DNA from 3 places in the Comamonas sp. Y33R10-2 genome. Region 1 is predicted to be linked to each of the others. Evidence: predicted binding sites of a transcription regulator. Region 1 holds the regulator's gene; each other region holds the start of a gene.

Region 1 (10,060 bases):
TTCAGAAGCAGATACGTCCTGCTGGGTTGATGCTGCAGGCTGGGCTGAATTGGGTTTTCCTGCGCCAATACGCAAGCTGCTGGATTCTGAATTGGCGTGATCTTCTGATTTTTCGGGACTTCTCACGACTTCTCATAATAGAAAAAGGTGACACATGAGGTCACCTTTTTCTATTATGAGTAAAGCGCTTTAAAAACGCAGACGCGGCATCAGCATGGAGCAGCGCAGGCTCATTAAGGCCAGCCACAGGGCTCTGGCTTGTGGGTTGGCGCGCTGCCCTTGCAACTGCCTTCCAGCGGCCACCACATGCTGGCGCACAGCCTGCTGCGCTGCACGGTTGCCGCTGCTTTGCGCTGCAATCCACAGCTGTTGGTATTGCTGCACCCTGCCTTCATTGAGTAGGTGCTGTGCAGAGATGGCCAGCATGGCTTGAATCTCGGGCGAATACTGGGCGGTGCTCATGGCAGCTCCTTTTCGGCTGCTGCTGTGGCGGGTGCATCGCTGTCGCTGCGGCCAAAGGCGTACCAGTCCACATGGCGTGTGCAGATCATGACCAAGGCCAGTACCGCAAACAAAGCAATGGAGCCAACGACTAGAGCGGTTTGCTCCAGTTGCAGCAGCACATAGAGCAGGCCATACAGTGCGGAGATGGCGATGGCGAACGGCAGGCCGCGCTTGATGCTTCCCAGAATATGACTGGCATAAAAGGCCAGTAATGCAACGCAAGAGCTGGCTGCCAAGGCGTAGGCGGTGGCAAAGCCCAGATGCTCGGACAGGCTGATCAGCAGCAGGAAGAAGCTGCACAGCGCAGAGCCCACCAGCAGGTATTGCACGGGGTGAACGCGTAGCTTTTTCATGACCTCAAACAGACCGACGGCCACAAAGGTCAAGATGACAAAAAGAATGCCGTATTTGGTAGAGCGCTCGCTCAAGGAGTAAATGTTGACGGGGTTCACGAACTCTGTGTTCATCGTCTCAAGGCAAGGGCCGCTGTTGTCATGATCTCGGGCTGCAGCGGTTGCAGTGGCAACATATGCCGAATCACTCGCATCGTAATCAGCATTGCACAACGCCTGCTGGCGGTTAAAGGCGGTGCTGGCGGATGTGGCCAGTGAAGAGATCTCCCAATGGGCAGTAACGCTGTCGCCAGTCACTTCATGGCGGCTAGGCAGAAAGCTGCCGCCAAATGATGGGTGAGGCCAGTCAGCTGTCAGCGTGACTTTGTTTTCAGTGGCAATGGGCGTAAAGGCCAGTTGTTCGGTGCCCAGCAATTGCAGTTTGAGAGCGATGTTTAAACCATCAGGCTTGTTGAGAAGGCTGCTATCAACTTCAGCCTGAATGCCTTTGCTATAGCGCTCTAGCGAGGTGCCGGACTCGACGGAAAGCTCTTGCCCATTGGCTTGTAACGTGGCACTGCGAATGCCGCGCGGGTCGCTGAGGGCAAAGGCGATGTACAGCTTTTTGCAGCGCACTACGGCATTGGGCTCGCTAGGCTTGGGCAACTGCGCATAGTGCGTGGCATTGGCGAAGCTGGCGTTGATCTGGTCATGCAGCACATAGGTGTTGATGTGGTGCAGCCCGCGTGATCGCTCTTGCATCTTGGCGTTGGCATCATGGTTCACGCTGTCGGGTAGCAGAGTACGCTGAAATTCGCGGGTGTTGTATTCCACCTTTTTGCCGTTGGTGGTGCTGGTGGTTTCTGTGCAGCTTTGCACCAGCGCTGGGCCGATCAGCGTTTGCGACCCAGCCAAGCTAGACACTACGCTTTGCATGGCGTAGTCGTGGTTGCGAATGCGGTCTTTCACAACGTCTTGAATCATGGACAAGCCCAGCATGAGCAGGGCCATAACGATTAGCAGTGAGACTGTTTTGAACAGCAGTCGGTTCTTCATGCTTGCTCCTGATATATGAGGTTTCAGGAGGCAGTGTCTTAGGCGACTGTGTGGGTGAAATGAAGTCTGTGAAGCGAGTGTGAAGCCTCGCTTTAATTTTGAGAATTTTGCGAGGGCTTAACTTTTAGGAGCGAAGTCCAGCGTCACAGCAAGCCCTGGCTGCAGCTTGTGCACCGACATGCTGCCGCCGTGCAAATGCATGATGCGGGCGACGATGGACAGGCCAAGCCCTGTACCGCTGCGCTCGCCATTGGGTCTGGGGGTAGTGAAGAAGCGCTCGCCCAAGCGGCCAAGCATGGCGTCGGGCACGCCCGGGCCTTGATCGCTGATGGTGATGCGCTGCGGGCCCAACTCAAACGCAATGACCCGGTCTTGCGGCGAAAAATCCAGCGCATTTTGCAGCAAGTTGCTGATGGCGAGGGTGACCAGCCCCGCCTCCCAAGGGCCGCGGCTGTCTGCGCCTTTGAGCTGCAATTGAATGCGGCGTTGCAAAGCGCTGTAGTGCAAAGCATTGATGGCTTGCTGCGCGCATTCCATCAGGCTGCAGCTATGGGTTTTGTCGAGTTGCTGGCGCTGCTCAAGGCGGCTCAGTTGCAGCAGCTGGTCAATCAGGTTTTGCAGGCGCAGGCTTTGGTCAACGACTTGCTTGGCAAACATGGCGCGGTCTTGCGCTGGCAAGTCTTCTTGAAGTAGCTCACCCGCGCCGCGTATGGCGGCGACCGGGCTTTTGAGTTCATGGGTCAGGGCGCGCACATAGCCTTCGATGTAGTCGCGCCCTTCAAGGCGTTTGCGCATGGTGTCCATGGCTTGAGCCAGTTCGCCCAGTTCGCCAGGCATGTTAGGTACGGCCACAGGCTCGGGCAACTGAGCTGGGTGGCTCGATTCATTGAGGGTGGGAGCCTGCACTTGCTGCGCATAGTTGCGCAGGCGGCGCACATGCATCACAAACCACCATGTCACGGCGCAGCCCACGCCGGCAGACAGCAGCACAAACAGCAGGCCGCCGCGCAGAATTTTTTGCTCGGCGCTATCCACAATTTTCTGTACAGAGCTGGAGGGTTTGGACGCTGTCAGTACACCGCTAATTTTCCCGCCCACGATGATGGGTGCGGAGACATACATCACGCTGCTGGACTCGTCTTCTTTGGCCGCCCTTGTGGTGCGCGCCCCGTATTCGCCGCGCAGCGTCAGATAGACATCGCGCCAGCGTGAGTAGTCTGCGCCTTGGTCTTTGCCTTGAGAGTCAAAAAGCACCATGCCTTTGGTGTCGGTCACGGTGATGCGCATGTCTAGTGTGGTTTTGCGTGCGTCCCATATCCAGGCTTGAATCGGCTTTTGTGTGTAGTTCGCTAATTGCGTGGCGAAGAAGCCGGCTTGTTCTGGCTTGTCTGGTTGAAATTGGCCTTTACTCATGCTCGCCATATCAGCACTGGCCAGCGCTGCCAGCGCATAGGCAGTTTCAACCAGCGTGTCTTCTGTCACCTTGCGCACGCTGGGCTTGATCTCCACCATAAAGACGCGCAGCACAAAAAATGCGGCTAGCCCGTTGATGAGGAAGAAGGCAAAGAACAGGCGCAGGCCTAGGTGCATCTGGCTTATCCGGGTTGGTTCAGGCTATAGCCTTGGCCGCGATGGGTGATGATGATTTCGTGATCTGGCAGGCGCTCGCGCAGCTTGGCGCGCAGAGTCTTAATGTGGGTGTCTACCGTGCGGTCGGTGCTTTCGCTGCCTAACCCCCAGATTTGCTCCAGCAGTGCATCCCGACTGAGGATGCGGCCCGTGCTTTGCAGCAAACTTTGCAGCAGTTGATATTCTCGGCGCGTTAAATCCAGTGCTTGTGCGTTGATCAAAATTCGCTGGCCTTGCTCATCTATTTGAAGTGCTTGTCTAGATGTTGTATGGGCTTGCGGCTGAAAATGCCTTGATCGGCGCAGCAGTGCGCGGGTGCGAGCGAGTAGCTCGCGCGGGCTAAAGGGCTTGCTCAGGTAGTCATCTGCGCCCAACTCAAGCCCCAGCACTTTATCCATCTCTTCGCCTCTGGCGCTGAGAACCAGTATGGGCGCGATGGCGCCTGCAGATCGCAGCTCTCGGCACCAATCCAGACCATTGCCATCGGGCAGGCCCACATCCATGAGCAAGGCATCAAAATTGATGGATGCCCATTGCTGGCGCGCATCGGCAATCAGCAGGCAGTGGGTGACGGCAATGCCTTCACGCTCTAGCGAGTAGCAGATGGTGCGCGCAATGGCGGGGTCATCTTCCAAAAGCAGCACGCGAGGATTTGAAGGCTGGGTGCTGAACATAGGACTCAATTAGTGCGGCGTGGGCGCAGAATCAGCGGTCAAAAACTGCTGCGACACTTGCAGAAATTTCCCGCGAAAATCTAGTGAGCGGTGGCGGCGCACTGTGGGCCAAGTTTTCTCAAAATGCTTGGCCAGAGCTTCCACCAAAAAGACCGAACGGTGCTGACCGCCCGTGCAACCAATCCCGACGGTGACATAGCTGCGGTGGTCTTTGGCCATCATTGGCAACCAACGCTCCAAAAACTGCTGAATATCTTGCTGCATCTGCTGAACCTCGGGGAGGTCGCGCAGGTAGTCCGCCACAGGCTGATCCATTCCGGTGAGGGGGCGCAAATCCTTTTCATAGTGCGGGTTGGGTAACATGCGCACATCAAAAACATAGTCCGAGTCTGCGGGCATGTTGTGCTTGAAGCCAAAGGACTGAAACATCAGAGTCATCTGCCCCTCAGGCGCTTCAATGACTTGCTTGATATAACTTTGCAGCTGGGCCGATTTGAGGTCGCTGGTGTCAATGACGATGGAACGCTCACGCAGGGGGTCCAGCAGTTCGCGCTCTTTTTCGATGTCCTGCTCTAGTGCTTGGCGTTCTGTGGCGATGGAGCCAGGAGAGAGTGGGTGGCGCCTGCGCGTTTCTGAAAAGCGGCGCACCAGCGTGCTGTTGCCTGCATCCAGAAAAATCATGCGCGGTATGAGGCCCTGCTTTTCAAGGCGCACCAGTTGCTCGGGCAATTGCGGCAGGCCTTGAGCGCTGCGCGCATCCATGGCGATGGCCACTTTTTCATCTTTGTGTGCGAGTTTGAGCTCCACAAAGGCTTGGAGCAACTCTGGCGGCAGATTGTCTACGCAGTAAAAGCCTGCGTCTTCCAATGCATGTAGCGCAATAGATTTGCCCGACCCGGACATGCCACTGATCAGAACAATCTCCATAGACATGATTTCACTCTCCTCTGATTTTGCTGGTGTTCTTGCGCGTGGTGGCGGGCTTGTTTGTTGTGTTTTTGGTGTTTGATGCGGGCGATTTTTTGTCGCCCAATAGCTCGCTTACCGACAATCTTGCCATGGTTAGCATTTCGCGGGCATGGGCCATTGTGGCTTCAGACAAATGTTCGCCTCCCAGCATGCGAGCCATTTCCACCTCGCGCTCGTCACCACTCAGCGGGTCTACGCTGCTAATAGTGGTGTTGGATTTGGGCCATTTGGTCACGCGGTAATGCTGATCGGCATATGCCGCCACCTGCGGTAAATGGGTCACGGCCAGTACTTGGCGCGAATGGCCGAGCGATCGCATGAGGCGGCCGACCGTCTCTGCGACAGCGCCGCCCACGCCTGAATCTACCTCGTCAAAAATCAGCGTACCGGCTTGGCCCAACTCGCTGGTAGTTACGGCAATCGCAAGCGATATACGGGACAACTCACCGCCTGATGCGACCTTGGCAATAGGCTTGGGCGTAGCGCCTGTGTGCCCGGCGACGAGGAAGGTGACGTTGTCGGTGCCTGCGGGCGCTGCTGATTGAGCTTGCTCTAGTTGCACCTCAAAGCGCCCGCCCTTCATGCCCAGCGTTTGCATGGACTGGGTAATGGCGCGGGACAGGCGCGGTGCGGCCAACGCGCGCTGCTGGGAGACCTGGCGCGCCTCGGCTTGATACAAGTGATGCGCAGCTTGCTCGGCACTGCGTAGGCCATCGACATCGACAGCGGCATCGAGCTGGCGCAGCTCCTGCTTCCAGCCATCAAGCAAGGCGGGCAGCTCTTCGGGCGTGCGTTTGTAGCGGCGTGCCAATTGAAGCCATAGAGAAAGGCGTTCGTCCAAATTTGCCAATTGCTCCGGATCTAAATCAGCGCGACGTAGATAGACTTGAAGTGAGTGCCTTGCATCGTGCAACTGGGCTACGCAGGAGCCGAGCACGTCGGCAATGTTCTGAAACTCAGGCTCCAGTTGCTCTTGATCTTGTAGCAGGTGGTAGGCTTTGCTTAAAGGGCTGGCGGCACCTGCATCATCATCCTCTAACAGTTGCAAGCTGGTTTGGGCGCAGTCCATCAAAGTCTGGGCGTGCGACAAGCGGGTGTGCTGGGCGTTGAGTTCATCCCACTCGTCAGCGCGCGGCGAGAGCTTATCTATCTCTGAAATTTGCCATTGCAGGCGTTCGCGTTCGCGCTGCAAATTGTCTTGCGCAGACAGGGCTTGCTCCAAAGCCTGATTAGTTTGGCGCCAGTCTTGCCACAGAATTTTGAGCTTGGCTGTGTCAATACTGCCGTAAGTGTCCAGCATGGCACGGGCCGAGTCGGGGCGGGTCAGGCTTTGCCAAGCATGCTGGCCGTGAATATCGATGAGTTGATCGCCCAGGTGGCGCAGCTGTGTAGCGGTGGCCGGGGAGCCATTAATCCATGCGCGGCTGCGGCCTTGGCTGTCGATCACACGGCGCAGCAGCAGATCAGTCTCTTGTGCAAAACCCGCTTCTTCAAGCCAAGGCAGTAGGCTGGGCGGGCAATCAAATTCAGCACAAATATCGGCTTGGTTGCAGCCTTCACGCACTACTTGCGCGTCAGCACGGGCGCCTAACACCAGTTGCAAGGCATCCAGCATGATGGATTTTCCGGCACCTGTTTCGCCGGTAAGTACCGTAAACCCGGCTTGCCAGTCCAAATCGAGAGACTGAACAATCACAAAATCTTGCAGGGCAATGCGCTTCAAAGCCATGATCAGGAACCCCCTTCGTTCCAGCCCAGTTTTTTGCGAAGGGTGGAGTAGTAATTCCAGCCCTTGGGGTGCAGAAAATGCACGCTGTGGTCGGCGCGGTTCACCAAAATTCGGTCGCCGTGCTGTAGAGATGCGAGCGACTGCATGTCAAAGTTTGCGCTAACCTCGCCTCGGCCGCCGACCACTTCGATCATGACTTCTTGTGTATCGGACAAAACAATCGGACGGTTAGAGAGGTTGTGTGGTGCTATTGGAGCCATCACCCAAGCAGGAATGGATGGATGCAGCATGGGGCCGCCGGCAGACAGCGCATAAGCAGTAGAGCCGGTGGGCGTGGCCACAATCAGACCATCGGCGCGCTGGTTGGAGACGAAATGCCCGCCCACTTCAACGCGCAACTCAACCATGCCAGAGGTGGAGCCACGGTTGACCACCACATCATTCATCGCCTGTGCCTCAAACACACATTGGCCATCGCGCATAACGCGCGCCTGCATCAGGGGGCGCGCATCTTCCTCATACTCGCCGTGAAGAATGGGCGTGATGGAGGCTTCAAAATCATCGAGTGCGATATCGGTCACAAAGCCAAGGCGGCCCTGATTAATGCCCACCAGCGGGGTGCCGTAGCGAGCTAGATGTCGGCAAACGCCGAGCATGGTGCCGTCGCCGCCCACGACTAAACCAAGGTCGCAATGCTTGCCTAGGCCGTCTACGTCCATACTTGGGTAGTCAGACAGACCTGCGTAAATAGCAGACTGCGTATCCAGAATCACCTCACAGCCTAGGCTGCGCACATAAGACGCAATACGCAAAAGTGCCTCGCTAGCAGCGTCGGATGGGGCGCCGGCGCTGGGTGTGTGGTACTTGCCAATCAAGGCAATATGGCGGAACGTGGATGTCATTTGGGAAATTACATCATTAAAATGAAATCATGCTCGACGAACGTGCCAAGTTATTGCTGAAAGCGCTGATTGAGCGTTACATCGCTGATGGTCAACCAGTTGGCTCGCGCACTCTTTCGCGTGCATCCGGGCTTGAATTGTCGCCTGCCACCATCCGCAATGTAATGTCCGATTTGGAGGAGATGGGGCTAATTATTAGCCCGCATACCTCCGCAGGTCGCGTGCCAACCGCCAGAGGGTACCGACTCTTTGTCGACACCATGCTGACGGTTGACCGCTCCAACCTCATCACGCCGGGGCTGATCCATGAGCAGCCGCAAAAAGTGATTGCGAACGCAGCCAATCTGCTGTCGAATCTCTCTCAGTTTGTGGGCGTGGTGATGGTGCCGCGGCGCAGCTCCGTCTTCAAACACATTGAATTTGTACGCCTGTCGCAGCGCCGCTTTCTGGTCATCATCGTCTCGCCCGAAGGCGATGTGCAGAACCGCGTGATCTTTACCGACGTGGATTACGAGTCTTCGCAATTGATCGAAGCTTCGAACTTTCTCAATCGCCATTACGCGGGCTTGACCATGGAAGAGGTCAGAGCCAAGCTGCAAACCGAAGTCGAACAATTGCAGGGCGAGGTTGCGAGTCTCATGCAAGCGGCGGTGAATGTGGGCTCTGAAGTGATGAGTCACCACGATCGCGAAGACGTGGTGATTGCAGGTGAGCGCAATTTACTATCTGTCAGTGATTTCTCTGGCGATATGGGCAACCTTCGCCGGGCGTTTGATTTGTTTGAGCAAAAAACGCAAATCCTGAGGCTGCTAGATTTCTCCAATCAGGCCGATGGCGTGCGAATTTATATCGGTGGCGAAAGCCAGACTGTGCCCTTTGAGGATCTATCCGTGGTGAGCGCTCCCTACGAACTGGACGGCAAGGTCGTAGGCACCCTAGGGGTGATCGGGCCCACGCGCATGCATTACGACAAGATGATCCAGATTGTCGACATCACTTCCAAATTGGTGAGTAATGCCCTGAGTCACAAGCGTTAGGCCCTACAATGGCAGAGTTTTTCTGGTGGCAGCTACAGCTGTTGTCAGTGTGTTGGGGCGTTAGCTCAGTTGGTTAGAGCAGAGGACTCATAATCCTTTGGTCCACGGTTCAAGTCCGTGACGCCCTACCAATACACATAAAGAAAGCCTGCTATCTAAAAAGTAGCAGGCTTTTTGTTTTTTTGGTCTTTGGAGACTTTTTAGAGACTTTGGCAAACCAGGGGCGGAGTGCGACGGCACGGGATGCGTAGCGCATTTTGTTAAATTTCACATACCAAAATCTAAAATATCAGGCTAGGTGAAGCCCGGGGTCTTAGCCCCCCGTGGTTCGTAAATTTAGCTAAGGGGCCCCCGCTTAATGTGGAGTGTGCTGGCGGTAGGCGCTGCACCAGCAAGGCAGCGCCAGCAGCAGTGGCAGTGGCAGTGGCAGTGGCAGTGGCAGGATGTACGATACCTGTCGTAACAACTGCGAGAACGCACCATGCAACAAGGTGAGAACACCATCCCGAGTAACGTTGGGGTATGCAGAAACTGTGAGGAAATTGGCGACGTGCGAACACAGGACTCGGGGAATGCTTATATCGAACTAGCCTTGTGGCTTTGCTTCCTAGTCCCGGGAATCATCTATTCAGCGTGGCGTCGTCGAAATAAAGTCCAGCTGTGCGGCGCTTGCGGTTCTAAAAATCTGGTCGCTGCACGAACGGCCGCAGGTCGAAAAATCATTGGAGAGCATATGCCCGCCTTCACCATTGGGCGCAATGCTGTAGCACAGCCGACCCCGGGCGAAAAGCCATCGAAGAGATTGGCCGCCTTGGTATTGGTTTTGGGTGTCGGCTTTACCCTGCTAGGCACTAGGTTTTGGGGTGGGGGGCTCTTCGGCGTGGTGGGATTGCTTGCCATCTTTTGTGGCATTGCTATGTTCTTCGTTAAACCAAAACCGGCGGCGCCAGTGGACGAGGCCGAACTGATTTCTCTAGGAAAATTAGACGAGTAGCGCCTTGAATTCCTCCAAGCATCTTTTGGAATTTTTTATCTTGCAAGGCTACTGGGTCAACATGTCCGATGCTGCTGGCGCTGGATATCGGCATTGCGGTGGTGGCTGGCGTTATTGAGTTGCGACAGCAGTTCGTGAAGTCCTAGAAGTCCGTGGTTTTCTCTCTCTACTTCCATACCTCCCCTACCCTCTAATTCAGTATTTTTTAGCAATTGGAAGAAAACCCAACAATTG
Region 2 (10,060 bases), 140 kb from region 1:
GCACTTGGCGCAAATCGCCATTGCCAAAGACTGTGGCCGCTTTGAATGGAGCTGTCTGGACTGGAACACGCCCTCGCTGAAGTTCTACGACAGCTTGGGCGCCCTGCCGCAAACGGAGTGGATTCGCTACCGCATGACAGGGGGTGCCCTGCAAGCCCTTGCAAGCGGCACAAAAACCGTCAACGAAGCCGCGTAAAAGCATGCACATTGATGCGCGCCACCCACCAACTGGCGTGCATTCCCTTGGCTGTTAAGGAGTACGCAACTTCACCAAGGTAAGAGGTAACAGCTTGCGTCAAAATATGGGGCTTTAATAAAAATAATTAGGCGGCAATAAAGCTGGCCTTCACACTCATCGGAATCTCTTGATGCCCAGCTACAAAGAACTCATCGCCCGCAAAAGCGAACTTGACAAACGTATTGAAGAAATGCGCGACATCGAAGCCAAAGAGGCTTTGGTCACCATCAAGCAATTAATTGAGACTTTCGGTTTCACTTCTCAGCAAGTCTTCCCGTGGAAGCCTGAAGAGAAAAAGAAGGTAGAAGCCAAGTACTACGACCCCGAAAGCGGCGCTAGCTGGACTGGCCGCGGCAAGCCGCCAAAGTGGATTGACGGCAAGGACCGCAGCCAGTACGAGATCAAGACGGAGTCAGCCATCCAGTACTACAGCGCACCGCTGGACGAAAACAATCCCTTTCCGGTTCAGTAAGTAACGCCCACCTGAGCGGGCGCCTTGAGCATCGCCACCAAGGCCGCCACGTTCAGGCACTGAATGAGCAAATCACCGTCGTTGGCTTGAATCAAGCTCTCCACCAGTGACTCACGCATGTGCGCCAATGCAGGCGCTCTGCGCATTTGCCCCGCTTGCAGTCTGACGACGCCTTCCAGATCGCTGACCAGCAAGCCCAGCCTCAGCCCTTGGTGCTCCAGCACAATCACTTGACTTTGCGCGCTTCTGAGCAGGGGTTTGCCATAAAGCAAAGTGCTCAGATCAAACACCCAGACATAGCCAGCCACCACACCTTGGCTACGCCTTGCAAGAGTGCCAACGCAGTGCGGCAAGCGACCGGCGGATACGGGGGCAATGTCGGCTGCGCTTTGTGCCTCCAGCACACAGGCTGCGTCTACGGCCAGCACGCTGTTGCCCACAAAGAACGTCGCCATTTCCATGTTTTCCCCCGTTGTTGGCATAGCCGACGGCAGGCTTTGCACACGGGTGCTGCGGCGCCAGACTGCAGCTTGGGCATCGTCCTGCACCGGCCCGAAGGCCTGCACGGAAAGGGCTAGCACCTCCTCCTCATAGCCATCGCTACGCTTGAATTCACGGTAGCCGCTGCCTGCCGTCACCGCCACCACGCAGTATTGGCCTTGATACGCCATGGCCCGCGCAAGACTCTGGCCGGCCGACAAAGTCAGCATATCGGCAGGCAAATCCAGCACCGAGCCCGGCAAGATTTGCGCTGACGATGAGGACATCACGACGCCTGAGCGATTGAAGAAGGCCACCTGCCGACTCGCTCCAGCACCGCCAGCAGGCAAATCGCTCGTATCCCTCTTATCAGCCTGCGTACCCAGCACACCTTGCAGCATGGCTTCAAACTCGCGCTGCGCATGGAAGATGAGTCCAATACCGCCCAGCACCTCGCCCGTACAAGAGCGAATGGCTGCGTGATAAACATAGGTCGGCTCGCCAGTCGCCTGCAAATCAGAAGGGCTCCACGGCGAGACGTAATAGGCCTGCGCTCCTTGCAAGGCTTGCACTTTGAGCAAAGTCTCTCGCTCGACAAAGTGGCCTATCAGATCATCTTGCGCACCGCCCGCTAAGCTTGCCGCCACAATTTTTCCGTGAGCGTCGTACACCACGATCTGCTGATAGACCGTGTAAAGCGCATGAATGGCGGTGAGTAACTCGCACGCCTCGGCGCTCATGCCTTCGGTGGCTTTGCCTAACTTCAAGGCTTGCAACAAGGCGGGCAATTGCGGCGTCAAGGCCCACCAGCGGCAATCATTGGCGCGCTCGTAGAGATTGCGGTCCAGCAAACCCACCAGCAGACGGGTCAGCAAGCTGTTATCGCGCAGCGCCGTCGCCAGCACCGTGCTGTAGAGGGAGCGAATGGACTGGGTAAACACCTCGTTGGTGCGAGCGCCTGTCTCGCCAATTTGCTCCAGCACGGCCTGTAGCCGGGTGTTGTCCGCTTGCTTGCCAGCAGACATGGCTTGCCCGTTCCAGACCACTCGCCTGATGGTGTCTGCCGCACTAGAAATGGCATGTAATGGTGGGCAAAATCGATGGGCATGGGCCAGCAAGCCTTGGGCCACCACAGCATCTACACCCTGCAAAGCGCTGCTCCCCTGTGTTCCAAAAGCCAACTCGATAGGCACCATCATTTGCGCACGCCAGCCCTGCGGGCCCATATAGCCTTGATAGCCGGCGGGCACCTCGGACTGCACCAAATAAGTGCGCCCCCCATGCGTCAAAAGCGGGTTTGCACCATTTTTGTGAGGCTTCAACTGCAGACCTACGCCAATCCAATGCCTATCGCTACTGGCCAGCACCTGACCCTGCGCATCCAGCAGCAGGGCAATACTGGTATCAGCCTCATCACCCCCGGCTGAGGCACGCTCATCCCACAGCCCCTGCATCTCGCCTTCAAAATCAAAACACAGGCACAGCACACCCACGGGCTGCTGGGTGACGGGATGCAGCATGCGGTGTGCATAAATCAGCCCGCTGGGCTGATTGGGCAGCAAATCAGTCGCACCAAATACCTGCACAAAGCTTTGGCTTTGCAGCGCCTGCGCAATCAGTGGATCGCGGCATAGCCTACTTGCTGCACTATTTTCTGCTCGCGTCCCCTGTGTGCTCGCCTGCACATGACCCTCGCAATCGAGCAGCAGCACCTCTTGATACACCGTGTACTTGCTGCGGTAGGCCCGCAGGCGCTGGGTGATCTGTTCTTTATCGGCAGGAGCATGTCCATCCAGCCCCGCCATAAAGCGACAAAGCAAAACATCCGTCGCTAAAAAGCCCACATCAGCGGTTCGCTCATACAGATTGCGTACCAGCGTATCCATCAGGTGCTGGGCTTGGCTGTGCAAGCCGCGGCTTACGCCCTCAACCGCCTGCGCCACCATGGACTGCACCAAGTCCTGCTCTAACTGTTCAAAGCCTGTGCGCGTCGCAGCCATCATGGGCAGCAAAGCCTGTGCCTCCTGCGGGCAATTCATCTTGGCGGATGACTCGATGAGCCGCCACATCAGGCTCAACTCTTGCAGCGAACTTTCACATCGCGCCACTTGGCGCATGTGGGCAATGAAGCTGTCTATCTGCAGCGTGTCTTGCGCGTACTGGGCCAATGAAATATGTTTTTTTTGAGGCATGCTGCAGCGCAGCAAGACTCGGGCCTATTTGTAAGTAAAGTTACATATCGCGGGTACTAACCCTTGACCAAGTGCATTTCCCTTTCAGCCATCAAGACAGGGCTTGAAAATGCGACGATTTGCCGTATTATTAGCACTCGAAGGGGTTGAGTGCTAACAACTTGCCCCTAACTATTCCGAATGTCAGCCATGAGGGCTGGCAAGTCTTGTTTCAACTTTGTTGATGTATTTAGGAGTTGCTATGAACCTGCGTCCCCTGCACGATCGTGTGATCGTCAAGCGCCTCGAAAACGAAACTAAGACAGCATCGGGCATCTATATCCCCGACAACGCTGCCGAGAAGCCTGACCAAGGCGAAGTGCTGGCAGTGGGTCCCGGCAAGCGTAACGACAAGGGCGAACAAATCGCTCTGAACGTGAAGGTCGGCGACCGCGTTCTGTTCGGCAAGTACTCTGGCCAAACCGTCAAGGTTGATGGCGACGAGCTGCTGGTGATGAAGGAAGACGACCTGTTCGCAGTCGTCGAGAAGTAATTCTCCCCCTTCGTCCAAAAAACCAAATTTCATAGCTGCAAGTCCTCATATTCATTGGACTTGAAAGCGATTTGATCTCAAATTTTTAGGAGCCAAAAATGGCAGCAAAAGACGTAGTTTTCGGTGGTGAAGCCCGCGCACGCATGGTTGAAGGCGTGAACATCTTGGCTAACGCAGTCAAGGTCACTCTGGGCCCTAAGGGTCGCAACGTGGTGCTGGAGCGCTCGTTCGGCGCCCCTACCGTGACCAAGGACGGTGTGTCCGTGGCCAAGGAAATCGAACTCAAGGACAAGCTGCAGAACATGGGCGCTCAGCTCGTGAAGGAAGTGGCCTCCAAGACCAACGACATCGCTGGTGACGGTACAACTACTGCTACCGTGCTGGCTCAAGCCATTGTGCGTGAAGGCTCCAAGTACGTTGCTGCTGGCCTGAACCCCATGGACCTGAAGCGCGGTATCGACAAGGCTGTCGCCGCACTGGTGGAAGAGCTGAAGAAGCAATCCAAGGCCACCACTACTTCCAAGGAAATCGCTCAAGTTGGCTCCATCTCCGCCAACTCCGACGAATCCATCGGCAAGATCATCGCTGACGCGATGGACAAGGTCGGCAAGGAAGGCGTGATCACCGTTGAAGAAGGCAAGTCCCTGGACAACGAACTCGACGTCGTTGAAGGCATGCAGTTCGACCGCGGCTACCTGTCGCCCTACTTCATCAACAACCCAGAAAAGCAAGCCGCTGTTCTGGACAACCCCTTCGTGCTGCTGTTCGACAAGAAGATCAGCAACATCCGTGACCTGCTGCCGACACTGGAGCAAGTTGCCAAGGCTGGCCGTCCCCTGCTGATCATTGCTGAAGATGTTGAAGGCGAAGCCCTGGCAACTTTGGTGGTGAACACCATCCGCGGCATCCTGAAGGTTGTGGCTGTGAAGGCTCCTGGCTTTGGCGATCGTCGCAAGGCCATGCTGGAAGACATCGCCATCCTGACTGGCGGCAAGGTCATCGCTGAAGAAGTGGGCCTGGCTCTGGACAAGGTCACTCTGGAAGATCTGGGCCAAGCTCAGCGCGTCGAAATCGGCAAGGAAAACACCACCATCATCGACGGTGCTGGCCAAGCTGCTGAAATCGAAGCCCGCGTCAAGCAAATCCGCGCTCAGATCGAAGAAGCTACTTCCGACTACGACCGTGAAAAGCTGCAAGAGCGCGTGGCCAAGCTGGCCGGCGGTGTTGCCGTGATCAAGGTTGGCGCTGCCACCGAAGTCGAAATGAAGGAAAAGAAGGCCCGCGTTGAAGACGCCCTGCACGCTACTCGCGCTGCTGTGGAAGAAGGCATCGTGGCCGGCGGCGGCGTGGCTCTGCTGCGCGCCAAGCAAGCTGTGGGCTCTTTGACCACTGGCAACGTCGAGCAAGACGCTGGTATCAAGCTGGTGCTGGCCGCTGTGGAAGCGCCTCTGCGCGAAATCGTGGCTAACGCCGGTGGCGAGCCATCGGTAGTGGTGAACGAAGTTCTGAAGGGCCAAGGCACTTTCGGCTTCAACGCTGCAAACGACACCTACGGCGACATGTTGGAAATGGGTATTCTGGACCCCACCAAGGTGACACGTACTGCTCTGCAGAACGCTGCATCCGTGGCCTCCCTGCTGCTGACTACAGAGTGCATGATTGCTGAAGCCCCTAAGGCTGACGGCGGCGGCGCTCCTGATATGGGCGGCATGGGCGGCATGGGCGGCATGGGCGGCATGGGCATGTAATTGCCAAGCTGCGATTGAGTGGCTTCAGCCACTCAGTTCCGCAAACAAAAAGGCCGCTTTTGCGGCCTTTTTTGCGCCTGTCTGATATGCACAGGTTTCTCGGGTCATAAAAAAGCCAGCCAAATTATTTGGCTGGCTTTTTTAGATGAATCGATGATTAGAAACGATGACGCAGCCCCACCGTGATACCTGTGCGTTTGGTAGCGCCATTGGTTCCATCCAGAACTACACCGGCTCCACCCTTGGTTTTAGTGTGATCAACGGCAAAATAGGCATCCGTACGTTTGGAGAATGCATAGTCTGCAACAGCGACAATGAAATCTGCCTTACCGTTGAAATTCCCGCCATTCGATCCACTTTGTTTGGCATGGTAGTAATGCAGGCCTGCATTAAACTGCGGTGTCACCTGATAGCCAAAACCAACCTTAATCATTTCGCGCTTATTAGCCGCATTCAGTGGCGAGCTTCCACCAACAAATCCGCCATTAGAGCTGCCGGTCCAGAAATTATTCAAAACAGCAATATCAGTACCTTGGTATAACGCAGGCGCACCACTGTTATCTTTTCGCTTATTCTGAGCATAGCCTGTCATCAAATACAGATCACCCATTCTGTAGGATCCGCCCAGAGTCCATGCATCCACTTTGGTCCCGCCAGGAAGGGTAGTACTTAAATAACCTACCCCTGCAGAGATACCACTTTGCGAATAGCGCAGGTAACCACCTGCCGTCTTGAGACCTGTACTCAGCCCGGGTGTAAATGCACCTCGCTTAGCGAATGTATCTCCCTCATCAAAAGAATATTGTAGGCTACCGCGGACTGGTCCAAATTCTGCCGTGTATTTCAGCATGTTATTGGAGCGAGCTCCCATGGCCATGCCAATTTCAGGCTTGTATGCGTCCATATATGGCGAGTATGGAAACGACGCATAAGTAGACGTCACCAAATCGAACAACATGTTGTACTGGCGACCCATGGTGATCTGGCCAAAGCTGCTGCTTCGCAAACCTACCCATGACTGTGCAAAATAAGGCTGAGCAGCGCTAGAGTTGCCAGAATCAGTTGCAAAGCGATTTTCTAAATTTGCGATGGCAGAAAGGCCACCGCCCAAATCTTCTTTGACATTAATACCCCAACGGCTTTCAGACATACCACCGCCAACCATCTTTGTCAGACCACTTTTATTCGCACCTTCGTTAGTAGTGTGTCGGACTGCCGCATCCACAATGCCATAAAGCTGCACGCTGCTCTGTGCATAAGCCCAGCTGCCCAGAGAACCCAGAACCGCCAAAGCCAATGTCTTTTTCACAAACGAAGTCGCCATTGTGTTGCCTCTCTTTTATTGAATACACGGTTGGAAGAAATTTCATTCTAAAAATTCTTCATCCAACTGCGCAGTCTTTGGCGCAAGAGCAACACAGGCCTTTCCCTGCGGTAAAAACCCCTCAGCAATTACCCTTCACCTTCAAAGCATAAAAAAAGAGCCTGTCTTTCGACAGGCTCTTTTGACTTTTAAACAGTTACTGGCTTACACCAGCAATTGATTAGAAAGCGTGGCGGATACCAACTTGAGTACCGACTTGGCTTTGGCCAGAAGCGATACCACCCAGAGTGTTGGACTGGCCGTAGGCGCCAGCTGCATCCAGAGTCATGGCAGAACCGTCCTTGTTCTTCAGGTAAGCCACGGTACCGTACAAAGCAGTGCGCTTAGACAGGTTGTGGACATAACCAACGGAGAACTGGTGAGCCTTGGTGTTGAAAGCCTTTTGGTCGTACAGAGCGTACTGAGCCTTCACTTCGCCAACGCCGCCCACAGGAGCAGACATACCGATCAGGTATGTGTTGATCTTCGAGGAAGAAGCGCCATCAGCCTTGTACTTGATCTGGTTAGCCATACCGGTGACCTTGGCAGCGCCGAAGTCGTAGGAAGCACCGATAGAGTAGGTGTCACGATCAACAGAAGCGCCCGACAGGCCAGTCTTCAGTGTTGCGTAAGCAGCAGTCACGCTCAGAGGACCGTTGTCATAGCCAACCATACCACCGGCGTAACGGCCAGCCTTAGGAGCGCCAGCAATGGTGCTTGCCTTTTCATCGAAAGCGTAAGCAACGCTAGCGTTGAAACCGCTGAAGTTAGGAGTAGCGTAAGTGATCATGTTGCTGGCACGAACAGCATTGCCGTCAGTTTGACCAGTAGCAGCCCAGTCTTGGAAGCCCAAGTAACGGCCAACGCCAGCAGCGTTAAACACGTCGTACTTGTTGATAGCGCGGAAAGTAGGAGTCAGTTCACGACCCAGACGCACTTCACCGAAACCGCCAGCCAGACCAACAGTGGATTCGCGCTTGAAGTCAAAGCCGCCGCCGACGTCATTGCCCAGGCCGCCTTCCAGCGTGAACTTAGCCTTCAGACCACCGCCGAGGTCTTCCACACCGCGGAAGCCCAGACGGCTAGTAGCGTTGCCGCTGTTGCCCAGGCCGTAAGCGCTGGAGTTGCTTGCGCCAGCGTGGTTCACATAACCAACGTTTGCGTCAACGATACCGTACAGGGTCACGGAAGATTGAGCCATTGCGGCGCCGGAAGCGGCCAGCACTGCCAAGGCAATCAGGGATTTTTTCATTACGAGTTACTCCAAGGTTTAGAAGGGCGCCGGTTCTATGTAAGAGAGACTTAAGCCTCGAGCTCCACCGGTTTCCCGCGCCAACCTCCTGGTGGGGAAGTTGGGTCTATTGCACCAGACCCCCGCAAGCAGCGCAAAGGAATTCCCCCAAAAAGCTCGGATTCGGGTTGTTTTCGTTGCGGTACTGCAACAAACCCTTGGCACACGCTATTGGGTACTCACTTAAGGGTTCGTGCTTGGTATTGCCCCAGCACAAGTAGCGGGAGAGCTACTCTGGTGTACCTTACGCACATTGGCGCCATCTAGCGCCGCACCGAGTCACCCAATGGATCAATTTCTGACTGCTGCAGATGCAGCGCTTCGCACCTTGTTTGCCGACCCCAGAGCGGCGCAATCGTCGCCAGCCACCGGCATTGCCGAAGCTAATTTGAGCGACGAGCAGCGCAAGCTGTCTGCCGCCTTGATGCGTGTCAACCATGTGGGCGAGGTCTGCGCGCAAGCGCTCTACAACGCGCAGGCCATGGTGACTAAGGATGCAAAGCTGCGCGAACACTTGCTGCATTCGGCACGCGAAGAGATGGATCACTTGGCTTGGACGCGCGAACGCTTGCATGCCCTTGGCGACCGCCCTTCTCTCTTAAACCCTCTATGGTTCGCTGGCGCATTTGCAATTGGCACGATTGCAGCCAAGATCAGCGATGCAACCAGTCTGGGCTTTGTGGTTGAGACAGAAAATCAAGTTGCAGCGCATCTGGAAAGTCATCTAGGCCGCTTACCCGAAGAAGATCTTGCATCTCGCACTGTGGTGGAGCGTATGAAGGACGATGAAGAGCGCCACGCGGCAGCGGCGATTGACGAAGGTGCCATGCAGCTACCGCCCGTGGCCCAAGGCCTGATGCGCGCTGCGGCCAAGGTAATGACCATCACTGCACACCGCATTTAAGCGGTTTAAAGCATAAAAAACGGGCCGCTGAGGCCCGTTTGTGTTTTCTGATCGCTGCTTTTCGAGGCGCCGTTCAAGCTTCAACCAGATCAAAGCCCGTCGTAATCACAGCCGTATGGCCTAGCATGATGGTTGCTGAGCAATATTTATCATGACTCATGGCAATCGCACGCTCAACCGCAGTCTCGGGCAGGTTTTTGCCACTGACGGTGAACTGCATATGAATTTTGGTGAACACCTTGGGGTCTGTGTCCGCGCGCTCAGATGTCAGTTGCACGCTGCAACCCTTCACGTCGTGGCGACCACGCTTGAGAATCAGCACCACGTCATAGGCTGAGCACCCCCCGGCCCCTGCCAGCAGCATCTCCATAGGGCGCGGCGCCTGATTGCGGCCGCCGTTGGCCGGATTCTTCTCATCCGGCGCGCCATCCATGTTGACTATATGACCGCTGCCGGTCTCCGCCACAAAACCCATTCCTGAGCGCATACCGGTGGTTGCGCCTGTCCAACTAACTGTGCATTCCATTAGTGCATCCTCTTGAAACTGTTGCAATTCTGCATCAAATCCAGAAAAACCCGAATTCTTTTGCACAACAAAAACAAATCTCATACAATACAAACAAGCGTTACCTGCTAGGTCTTACCCGCAGGCAGACTGCAGATTACTGGAAAGTCCTAATCTGCATCGCACCAGTTGTCTCCTCCACCTCCTCTAATGGTGGATTCAGCCCCTAGTTTCTGACTAGGGGCTTTTTTTCGTCTGGACTTTGCGCATGTACTCCAGGCGACAGGGCGCCCCTCTTGAGCGAATACTGCAGCGCAGCAAGCAAGCGCCTATCA
Region 3 (10,060 bases), 590 kb from region 1:
CCCGGCTACTACGGTGGTTTCAACTGGGGTGGCATGACGTATGACCCACGCACCAACATGCTGGTGACCAACGACATCCACATGCCTCAACTGGTGTGGCTGGAGCCTGGCGAAACTGCCAAGGCCAAGCTGGAAGAGTTCAAGAAGCAAGACGGTCCTAAGGCCGGCTGGAAGAACGCACAGCAAAACGGCGTGCCTTACGCTGCACTGCGTGCATCGTTCATGTCTGTGCTGGGCCTGCCTTGCCAGCAACCTTCGTGGGGCAATATGGTCGGTATCGACCTGAACACCCAGAAGGTGGCATGGCGCACTCCCACCGCTACGGTGGAAGACAGCGAAATGTTTGGTGTCCGCACCGGCCTGCCAGTGCCTCTGGGTCTGCCAGCACTGGGCGCACCAATCTCCACCGCTGGTGGTCTGGTGTTCCACGCTGGTACGCAGGATTACTACATCCGTGCTTACGAAAGCGCTACCGGTAAGGAAGTGTGGAAGCAGCGCATGCCTGTGGGCGCGCAAGCTGCACCTATCACCTACCTGTCGCCTGAATCAGGTCGCCAGTTTGTGGTGATCTCTGCTGGCGGTGCCCGTCAGACCAAGCACAAGGGCGATTACGTGATCGCCTATGCGTTGCCCAAGAAATAAGGCCAACACATTCCAATAAAAGGGTGGCCATTACGCCACCCTTTTTCTTGGTTACTGATGCAGGCCTTCAGCAGATCACAGAAATGAAAAGTGAATGCGGCTGCACTTCACTTCCCATCTGTAGCGCCAATAAATCGCCATATATAAGAAAAATTTCTTATATCAACACCCAATTTTTTGAATGTTCAAACGCATTCAAAACCCAGTCTCCACACATCTCTAAATCATTCACATGAAGAAAATCATTTTTCCATTGGCTATGGCCAGTGCGCTGTCATTCGCTCAAACCGCATATTCACAATCGAATGTGACGGCTTATGGCATGGTCGACTTGGGCGTGGGCCGCGCAGTGAACTCTGACAACTACGGCGTTCTGCAAGGTCTTGCCAGCCGAGTCGGCTTCAAAGGTCAAGAAGACCTGGGTGGCGGCTGGAAAGCCTCTTTTCACCTGCAACACCGCTTCAATGCAGACACAGGCGCATCCTCAAACCCTGCGAAGTACTGGCATGCTGACTCTTGGGTGGGATTAGAAAGCCGTTACGGACAAATTCGCCTGGGCCGCATGTTCACGCCTTCGTACGAGTACGCCATGCTCCCAGCAGACCCATTCATGCATTCATGGGCTAGCAGCAGCATTACAACAATGACGGGTAAGGCCACCAGCCCCTACCGCTTTGATAACGGCATTAACTACAACGTGAAAAGCGGTGGTTTCCGTTTTGGCGTGACCTTCGCACCCAGTGAAGGTGTGACAGGCACTCAAAACGCATACAGCACTGCAGCGAGCTATACCACCGGCAAACTTTACATGGCTGCCGGCCATGAAAATCAAGGCACTCAGCATGATGTATGGAACAGTCTGACTGCACGCTGGGGTGATGATTCACTGAAAGTGTTTAGCTTCTACGGATTTGGCCGCAACAAAGACAATCAAAGCATTCGCTCCTATTCCGTCGGCGCTTCAGGCAAGGTGGCCCATGGCATGCTGATGGCATCCTATTCGCGAATGAATAATCAGGATTTGGACACCACAGTTCAAGACAAATTTTCTGTGGGCTATCACTACATGCTGTCCAAGCGCACGAGAATTTATACCAACCTCGCCCATGACCGTGCTTTCAAAACCAACAAAACTGGATTTGATGTAGGTATTGCGCATTCGTTTTAATTATTAAATGAATACCCTCAAATCCGTTTATAGCCAAGCTAAAAATGGGTTTGAGGGATTAACTTTCATCGGGCGCTCTTACACAAATCCATTTTGAGGTGAGCTACCCAAAACCCGAGCAGCCCGAATACGTCCAGTTCTGCAAATAGATTCAAGATAAAAACCCGGATGTGCAGCATATTGAGTTAACGCTCAAACGCTCAAAACTCTTGCGCTATTCAACGAATCTGGCAAACCAGATCATCTTCAGGTGCAAATACCCAGATTTTTTTGCAACCTGCAGACGCTTGTATCCCCGCAGTAAATTCTGAAAACGCCGGCATGCTTAGATGGGGAGGCGAATACGCCAAAGCAGGTAACTTCTTGCTACTGCCGTCCACACGCGCCGCGCAATGGATATGACCATGAATGTTAAGGCTGTTGTGCGTAGATAGCTCTGGCGTTGTCAATGGCTCGTGACTTAGGTAAACGCCATCAATTTGCAGATTCTTATGCACATACTGAAGTGTCAGATCTACAGGTTGAAGGTTTCGGTCATGGTTGCCCAAAATCAACTCAAAGACAGTGCCGGGGTGGCTCTGAACTAAGTCATTCCAAGTCTGTACCGTGCCTGGCCCCAATATCCGGCCATGCACCAGATCGCCGAGGACCACACAGCGTTGAGGTTGAAAGTATTGCAGCAGGTGTTCTAGCCTTACCAAGTCGCTTTCCTGCACGCGCTGGGGTACGCCAATGCCAAATTGGCGAAATGTATCGGCTTTGCCCAAATGCACGTCGGCGATCAACAGCATTGACTGTGCCGGCCAGTACAGCGCCCGCTGCGAATGGGCAATAAAACGGTGGCCGCAAAGGGAAATGTCCAGCACTAGGTTTCGCCCAATTTCTGGGCGGCTCGACGTATTCGCTCTGCCCAACTTTCATTGCTCAATTGGCCGCGCATTGACTCTGCCCAAAGAGAAAAAGAAAACGGTGTGTGCTTGGGTGGATGGGTGATAACGATGTTCTGGCGCCTCAAGTTTTGCAAACACTGCTGCAATTCGCCAAGGTGAAGATCGCGCTCTATCGCTTCTGATTGGGCCGCTACAAGTAGCAGGTGCTTGGGGTCATATTTGCTAAGCACATCAAACAGCAAACCTGCGGAGACCTGCAACTGCCTTGTATTGAAGCTCATGCCGGGAATACGTGCGTTAAGCAGCCCCGCAATCTGCGCAATTTCGCGAAATCGCCTTCTGGAGATCTCACTAAAATTCACCGCCAAAGCCAAGTCTTCCTCTAGTTTGTCCGTGCTCAATATTGCACTCCAGTCCAGTGTCTGCACATCGATTTTGACGCTTGGCACCAGCATTAACCCCATGTGATTGCATGCCCACGCAAAGGTGTTTTTTTGTTGCACTGAAAGCCGCTGAGCCAGTAACAGCGCTAACCCTTCATGCAGCACACGGCCAGCGAATGGGTAGATAAACCAAGCCTGACCTAAAGATGCAGTGCCAGCCTGGCGTCTACGCGCAGGGCCTGTGGCGATGACTTCAATCAGAAGTTCATGCTCAGAGGGGACATGGCTGCGACCAGCTTGTAATTGCAGCAAGGGCTGCAAATACAGCATCTCCGGCGAGCTTTGCTTAGACACGCTGCTGGTCGATTGGGCCAGTAACGCTTTCATACGCTGCCCCACTTGGGTGGAAAACGGTAAAAAGCCTCCCGTCCAAGACGGTGTCACCGTGCCCGCTTTGGACGATTTGCGAACCCAAGCGGTGAGGTTTTCTACCCGGAATAGCTCTAAGCTGCGTCCCGCAAAGTTAAAGACATCTCCGGGTGACAGTTTGCTGATAAATCCTTCTTCTACGCTGCCCAGCCGAGCACCGCGCAAAAACTGCACTTTGACCATGCTTTGCTCGGCAATCGTACCAATGGCCATGCGCTGCCGGCGCGCGACTTTTTCGTCAGCGGGGTAGTAACGCTTGTCTTCGCCACGCACCAAGCGACGATACTGCGGATAGGCATCTAGGGCTTGGCCGCCATAGACCAAAAAATCCAGCACCTGTTGCCACTGGGAGTCGCTCAGTTGCGCATAAGACGCGGTGGTGCGCACTTCGCCCAGCAATTCGTCACGATCAAAGCCACCCACCAATGCCATGGACATGGTGTGCTGACTCAAGACATCCATGCACAACTGCAAAGGCGTACTTCGTTCAAATTTCTGGGCTTGGGCTAAATCACGCGTGGCGGCAAATTCACACATATCCATCGCCTGAGTGGCCACGGTGGTGATTTGCACCGGTAGGCCGGGGCGGTGTTTGGCGCGTCCTGCCCGTTGCACAGTGCGAGAAACGGAATGCGCGCCGCCAATTTGTATGACCAAGTCGACGGCGGGAAAATCTACACCTAAATCCAAACTACTGGTGGCGATCACGCAACGTAGGCTTTGCTGACGCAGAGCATTTTCCACTTCAAGGCGCATGGATTGATCGAGTGAGCCATGGTGAATCGCAAGCATTTTTTCTTCCAACGGCCACACGGATGATAGTGCTGTGAACCACAGCTCAGCCTGAGCGCGAGTGTTGGTAAAAATGATGCTGCTTGTCTTGGCAAGTACCAGCTTGAGCACTTCGCCGATATTCGATAACCCCAGGTGACCGGCCCACGGTATGCGCACGGATTGCGGCGGGATAAGCGTTCGAAAATCAAACTTTTTGACGCGAGAGTCTTGGACGATGTGCAGGTCCTCGGCGCGACGCTCTCGCACCAGCACATCCATGGCTTGCTCCAGATTGCCAATGGTCGCTGACAGCCCCCATACCTGCATCTGAGGAGCCAAACGCCGCAGACGCGCTAAGTTCAGTTGCAGCAAGACGCCACGTTTACTGGGCAGCAACTCGTGCCATTCATCTACCACCACGCACTGCAGCGTGCGAAAGCTGTCACTGCCCGCTTCGCTAGTGAGCAAAATGGCCAGCGACTCTGGCGTCGTCACCAGCAATTGCACTTGCCCTTTTTTTGCAGCATTACGGTCTTTGGCGCTCGCATCGCCCGTGCGCATTGCGGTGCGCCATTGAGGTAGTAGGGCTTCTAAAGGGTGAAGCAAATTTTTTGTGGTGTCGCTAGCAAGCGCCCTCAGCGGGGTGATCCACAAAATGCGCACGCCCCGTTGCGGACCTGAATCGTTTGATGAATGAAGCGCTAACGCTTCAATGAGGGGGCCGCCGATGGCCGCCAACGTTTTGCCGCTTCCGGTGGGAGCGCTGATCAAACCGCTTTGACCATCCGCATAGGCTTGCCACGCTTGCTGCTGAAATCGCGCAGGAGCAATGCCTTGGGCTTTAAGCCATTCCAGCCAGCGAGACCGAGCTTGTGCCCAAGCTTTTTTCGCGATGGAAGTTTTTGGGTTGGGCTGCTGCATCGAAGGTGCTTAGTCTTTGCACAGTGCCAGCAACGCGCTCAAGTGATCGGCCTGGGCAGCAGTTTTGTCATCACGCATACGCACAATGCGCGGAAAACGCACCGCAACACCGGACTTGTGGCGGCTAGATCGGTTCACAGCTTCAAAGGCGATTTCAAACACTTTCTCGGGCTGTACCGAGCGCACAGGTCCAAAACGCTCTATGGTGTGGCTGCGAATCCATTTGTCCATGGATTTGAGCTCTGCATCGGTCAATCCCGAATATGCTTTGGCGATGGGGACCAAAGCACCTGTGTCGTTCCATACCGCGAAGGTGTAGTCAGAGTGCAAGGTGCTTCTTCGGCCACTTCCGCTTTGCGCATAGATAAGCACAGCGTCTATGGAGTACGGGTCGACCTTCCATTTCCACCATGCTCCACGCCTACGCCCTTCTAAGTAGGGAGCGCAGCGCTGCTTAAGCATCAAGCCTTCAGCATTACGTGAGCCCGATAGTTCTCGCAGTCCATGCAACTCCTCCCATCTTTCAAACTCCACCTCTGGAGAGATTTTTAGCTGCGGAGTGGACATGCTTGAAAGCAGATCTACCAATGCTTGCCTGCGCATTTGCAAGGGTCGATTTCGCCAGTCAATGCCATCTAACTCCAAGAGGTCATAAAACAAGATGTGTACTGGAACTTGTTTTTGCAGCTTAGGGCTGGGGCTTCGTTTTTGAATGCGCTTTTGCAATGCCACAAAAGGTCGTGGTGTGGCGTTTTCTGCATCCCATGCCAGCAACTCACCATCAAGCACCACCCCGACAGGCAGATGAAGCGCTTGCATTTCCAGCTCAGGAAAGCGCCCATCCAAACGTTCTTCCCCACGTGACCATAAATACGCAGGCACTCCTTCACGGCGCACGAGCTGAACTCGGATGCCGTCCCATTTCCACTCAGCTTGCCATTCGGACTCAAGGCCCAAGCTGCTTAAGTCATCTTGAAGGGGCGAAGCCAAATAAAACGGATAGGGTTTGTTCAGCACCAAGGCACTAGTGTCAGGATGCATCAATGCGTCATAAGCGGCAGGTGTAGGCATCCACTCGCCAATCAGGCGATGCGCCATATCTGCAGAACTTATGCCTGCCAAGGGCGCCAAGCTGGTTTGCAACATGCGTTTAGACACCCCCACGCGCAGGGAGCCGGTGAGCAACTTGTTGAGCACAAACCGTGGCCAAGCATCCAGTTGCAGCCATGCCGACTGAATAGCTTGCTTACGAACGGTTTCGGGCTCGTGCACCAAAGGCAGCAAGAAGCCTTCAATCCATTGCAACAAAGTGCTGTCATTGTGCGGAACCTGCCAATTTGCCTGTCCCTGAAATTGCACGCACTCCATCTGCACTTGCTCTCTTTGAGCTTCAACCAGCAGCGCCAAGGTCTCGCCCAAATCACCGACTTGCCGGTAGCAATCATCCACCATCCAATGCGGCAGTTTCACCAGCTCACCAAGCCAAGCGCGCAACTGCGTGGTGTTCGCAATGCGATTGCGGCCAGTATTGGTTTTGCCGCCCGAAATCACAAAAATAGCCCAGCTCGCTTCGGCGCTACTTACCTCAGAAAAATAGCGCTGGAGCGCATGTTCGCGCGCTTTGGTGCCAATGGCTTGATCAAGCGATTGGTATAGCAACGCGAACTGATTCATGGGGCAGGCGCCTCAACGACTACATTTGACTCAGCCAGCTCTTGCCCTTCTTCATCACCATAAACGGTGAGCAGGCGCTCGGCATGGAGCCCCAAGTTGTCCCGCAAATAAGGGATCAATAAATCAGTATTTCCGTGTGTGGCCAGCACACGCCGTGCACCGGTGGCTTGGATGGTGGAAATCAAGGTGCGCCAATCCACATGGTCAGAAATCACAAAGCCTCGGTGGACATTGCGCCGACGTCGATTGCCACGTACCTGCATCCAGCCTGATGCCATAGCATGCTCATAGGCTTTGAGGCGTTTGACCCATGCGGAATTCTGCGCAGATGGCGGCGCTATTACCAAGCGACCTGCCAAGTTGGTGTCCTCTGGCAACTCCAGCAGCGGCTGGCTGGACGCCATGGAAACACCTGCATCACGGTATACCTGCACACCGCGCACCATACTGCCGTGAAGCAGCACGGGTTGAGCTAGCCTGCCTGTGAGATGGGCCAACACGCGCTGGGCTTTACCTAAGCTGTAGGCATACAGCAGTGCTACTTTCCCATCTTGCGCGCACATATCGACCCATTGCACCAAACGATCTATTTCTAGGTATATGTTGGGCCAAGCGTAAATAGGGAAGGCAAAGGTTGCCTCGCAAATAAACACATCACAAGGCACGACCTCGTAAGGCGCACAAGTAGGGTCGGGGTCGCGTTTGAAGTCGCCTGTAAATACCCATACTTCGCCCTGATGCTCCACCCTCACCTGGGCCGATCCCAGAATGTGCCCAGCTGGGTGCAGCGACACTGTCACATCGCCGAACTTCCTTTGCTCACCATATTGCAGGAAATGATAATTTTGGGCGCCCAGTCGCCATTGCAAGATGGGGGCGCATTCTTGTACGCACCAATACTCATCCATGCCGGTATGCGCATGGTCTGCGTGACCATGGGTGACAAAGGTTCTGTGTACAGGCTTCCAAGCGTCAATATAGAAGTTTCCAGCTTGGCAAAACAGGCCACGATCCGTCAGCGTTATGAGATCTGGCATGAATAAATGCGAGAGCATCCATGATGATTGGTCGTGCAATTGTCCAAGCAAGTGAATACGCAGGCGTCAGGCATTACCGCGTTTAGACGTCAAGCCGAGTGGCCTTTCTAGTTAGCGTGGCTCTGCAGCACAGATCTCATTTGAGACGAACTCCTTTTTTGCAACAACGCCTAGCTAGATCCACATTGAGAGATGTATCAAGTGTTCAGAACTAAGTGCCATTAGTTCGAAACTGAGTGCCGATCAACGAAAAACGCAGTCAAAACCAACAAAAGTACAAAACTCAAGAAGAATCGACAACTGCGGTCAATTCTCTGAACCTACAAAAGGCCGGGAACTTTCTCCTTAGCACTCCCTCAAACAGAGTGCTAACATGAGATTCTTGGAAGAAAGGAAACCCGCAATGACAATCGCCTCCGGCTCCATTGCTACAGCCTTGGCACCCTCTAACCCTTGGGCGATGGTACCTCCGCTGGGCAACCTGGATGCCTATATCTCGGCCGCCAACCGTCTGCCCATGCTCACCCTTGAGGAAGAGCAGGCATATGCGCGTAAGCTTAAAGATAACAACGATCTAGATGCCGCTGGGCGTCTGGTGATGTCTCACCTGCGTTTGGTTGTGTCCATTTCACGCCAATACTTGGGCTACGGCCTGCCCCACGGCGACCTGATTCAAGAGGGCAACGTGGGCCTAATGAAGGCTGTCAAACGTTTCGACCCCGATCAGGGTGTGCGTCTGGTCAGCTACGCCATGCACTGGATCAAGGCTGAGATCCACGAATACATCCTAAAAAACTGGCGCATGGTCAAGGTCGCGACGACCAAGGCCCAGCGCAAGCTGTTCTTCAACCTGCGCTCGATGAAAAACGAGCTCAAGTCAGATGCTGCGATGGCTGACGGCGAACCCGTTATGCGGGAGACCCTCACTCCAAAAGAAATTGACGCTGTGGCTGCCAAGCTCAACGTCAAGCGCGAAGAAGTCATGGAGATGGAAACCCGCCTGTCGGGTGGCGACGTTCTTTTAGACCCTTCGCCCAGCGATGATGGAGAGCAGGCTTACGGCCCTATCGCCTACTTGGCTGATGCCAACCATGAGCCTACCGCCATGATCGAGTCACGCCAGCGTGACCATCTGGCAACGGATGGCTTGGCACTGGCGCTTGAAGGTCTGGATGACCGCAGCCGCCGCATCGTGGAGCAGCGCTGGTTGCAAGTCAACGATGACGGCTCTGGCGGCATGACGCTCCACGATCTTGCTGCCGAGTATGGCGTTAGCGCCGAGCGCATTCGCCAGATTGAAGTGGCTGCTATGAAAAAGATGAAAAAAGCGTTGGCTGAGTTTGCGTAATCACCAACTTGCGCCAACGGCTTTGAAAAGGCTGAAATGCTGAAGACAAAACCCGGATAATTTCCGGGTTTTTTCATTTTTGGCGTTGTCCTCACAATCATCAACGCGGACTGTCACTCCAACAAAACAAAAGAGACCTGCCATGCACAAACGCACTTTGAAACATCTGTCTCGCCACAGCTTGATTGCCGCAGGCACTGCTTTGATGACTAGTGCATTCACGCCAGCCGCGATGGCCGCAGACAACTGGCCCGACAAGCCCTTACGCCTGATTGTTGGCTTCCCGGCAGGCTCTTCACCCGACTTAACAGCTCGCGCACTAGCCGAGCCGCTTGAGAAGAAACTGGGGCAAACCATCGTCGTGGAAAACCGCGTGGGCGCTGGCGGCAACATTGCCGGTGAGTATGTGGCCAAGGCCGACGGCTACACCTTCAGCGTAATGATCAACGGCAACATGACCATTGCCAAAATGCTCAACCCCAGTGTGCGCTATGACCCCATCAAAGACTTGCAACCCGTCAGCCTGATTGGCGTAGCTCCGCTAGTGCTGGTAGCTCCTACATCTGCCCCTCAAGGCAAGGCTTTCTTTGAAGCAGCCGCTAAAGCTGGCGACCAATGGAGCTATGGCTCGCCGGGCGTTGGAACCGTGGGCCATTTGGGTATGGAGTTGCTTAAGAGCCGCTCAGCTATTAAAGCCGTGCATGTTCCCTACACCGGCTACCCGCAAGTTTTCAACGCCATTCAGGGCGGCGACTTGAAGCTGTCCATGCTGCCCCCCGCATTGGCCATGGCAC

What was found. The regulator HrcA, encoded in region 1, represses chaperone genes, less so after heat shock. The targets are predictions, from matches to a motif close to TTAGCACTCNNNNNNNNNGAGTGCTAA.
Region 2: groES (co-chaperone GroES) is a predicted target of HrcA. The motif match lies at 3,513-3,539, and genes of this name have one in related genera.
Region 3: rpoH (RNA polymerase sigma factor RpoH) is a predicted target of HrcA. The motif match lies at 8,264-8,290, and genes of this name have one in related genera.

What each region holds. Positions count from the first base shown of each region.
Region 1 covers NZ_CP079925.1:326,200-336,259, forward strand. The annotation lists gene mutY (A/G-specific adenine glycosylase) at 1-100, shown strand, start outside; gene KUF54_RS01400 (hypothetical protein) at 190-462, opposite strand; gene creD (cell envelope integrity protein CreD) at 459-1,892, opposite strand; gene creC (two-component system sensor histidine kinase CreC) at 2,010-3,482, opposite strand; gene KUF54_RS01415 (winged helix-turn-helix domain-containing protein) at 3,488-4,195, opposite strand; gene rapZ (RNase adapter RapZ) at 4,205-5,128, opposite strand; gene recN (DNA repair protein RecN) at 5,133-6,893, opposite strand; gene KUF54_RS01430 (NAD kinase) at 6,896-7,795, opposite strand; gene hrcA (heat-inducible transcriptional repressor HrcA) at 7,825-8,832, shown strand; tRNA gene KUF54_RS01440 (tRNA-Ile) at 8,887-8,963, shown strand; gene KUF54_RS01445 (hypothetical protein) at 9,314-9,826, shown strand.
Region 2 covers NZ_CP079925.1:185,875-195,934, reverse strand. The annotation lists gene KUF54_RS00775 (GNAT family N-acetyltransferase) at 1-196, shown strand, start outside; gene KUF54_RS00770 (H-NS family nucleoid-associated regulatory protein) at 369-710, shown strand; gene KUF54_RS00765 (chemotaxis protein CheW) at 704-3,382, opposite strand; gene groES (co-chaperone GroES) at 3,624-3,914, shown strand; gene groL (chaperonin GroEL) at 4,013-5,662, shown strand; gene KUF54_RS00750 (porin) at 5,820-6,986, opposite strand; gene KUF54_RS00745 (porin) at 7,207-8,277, opposite strand; gene coq7 (2-polyprenyl-3-methyl-6-methoxy-1,4-benzoquinone monooxygenase) at 8,603-9,220, shown strand; gene KUF54_RS00735 (OsmC family protein) at 9,294-9,746, opposite strand.
Region 3 covers NZ_CP079925.1:3,572,631-3,582,690, reverse strand. The annotation lists gene KUF54_RS16150 (membrane-bound PQQ-dependent dehydrogenase, glucose/quinate/shikimate family) at 1-642, shown strand, start outside; gene KUF54_RS16145 (porin) at 875-1,810, shown strand; gene pdeM (ligase-associated DNA damage response endonuclease PdeM) at 2,029-2,676, opposite strand; gene KUF54_RS16135 (ligase-associated DNA damage response DEXH box helicase) at 2,676-5,207, opposite strand; gene KUF54_RS16130 (ATP-dependent DNA ligase) at 5,217-6,881, opposite strand; gene KUF54_RS16125 (ligase-associated DNA damage response exonuclease) at 6,878-7,918, opposite strand; gene rpoH (RNA polymerase sigma factor RpoH) at 8,322-9,266, shown strand; gene KUF54_RS16115 (tripartite tricarboxylate transporter substrate binding protein) at 9,409-10,060, shown strand, end outside.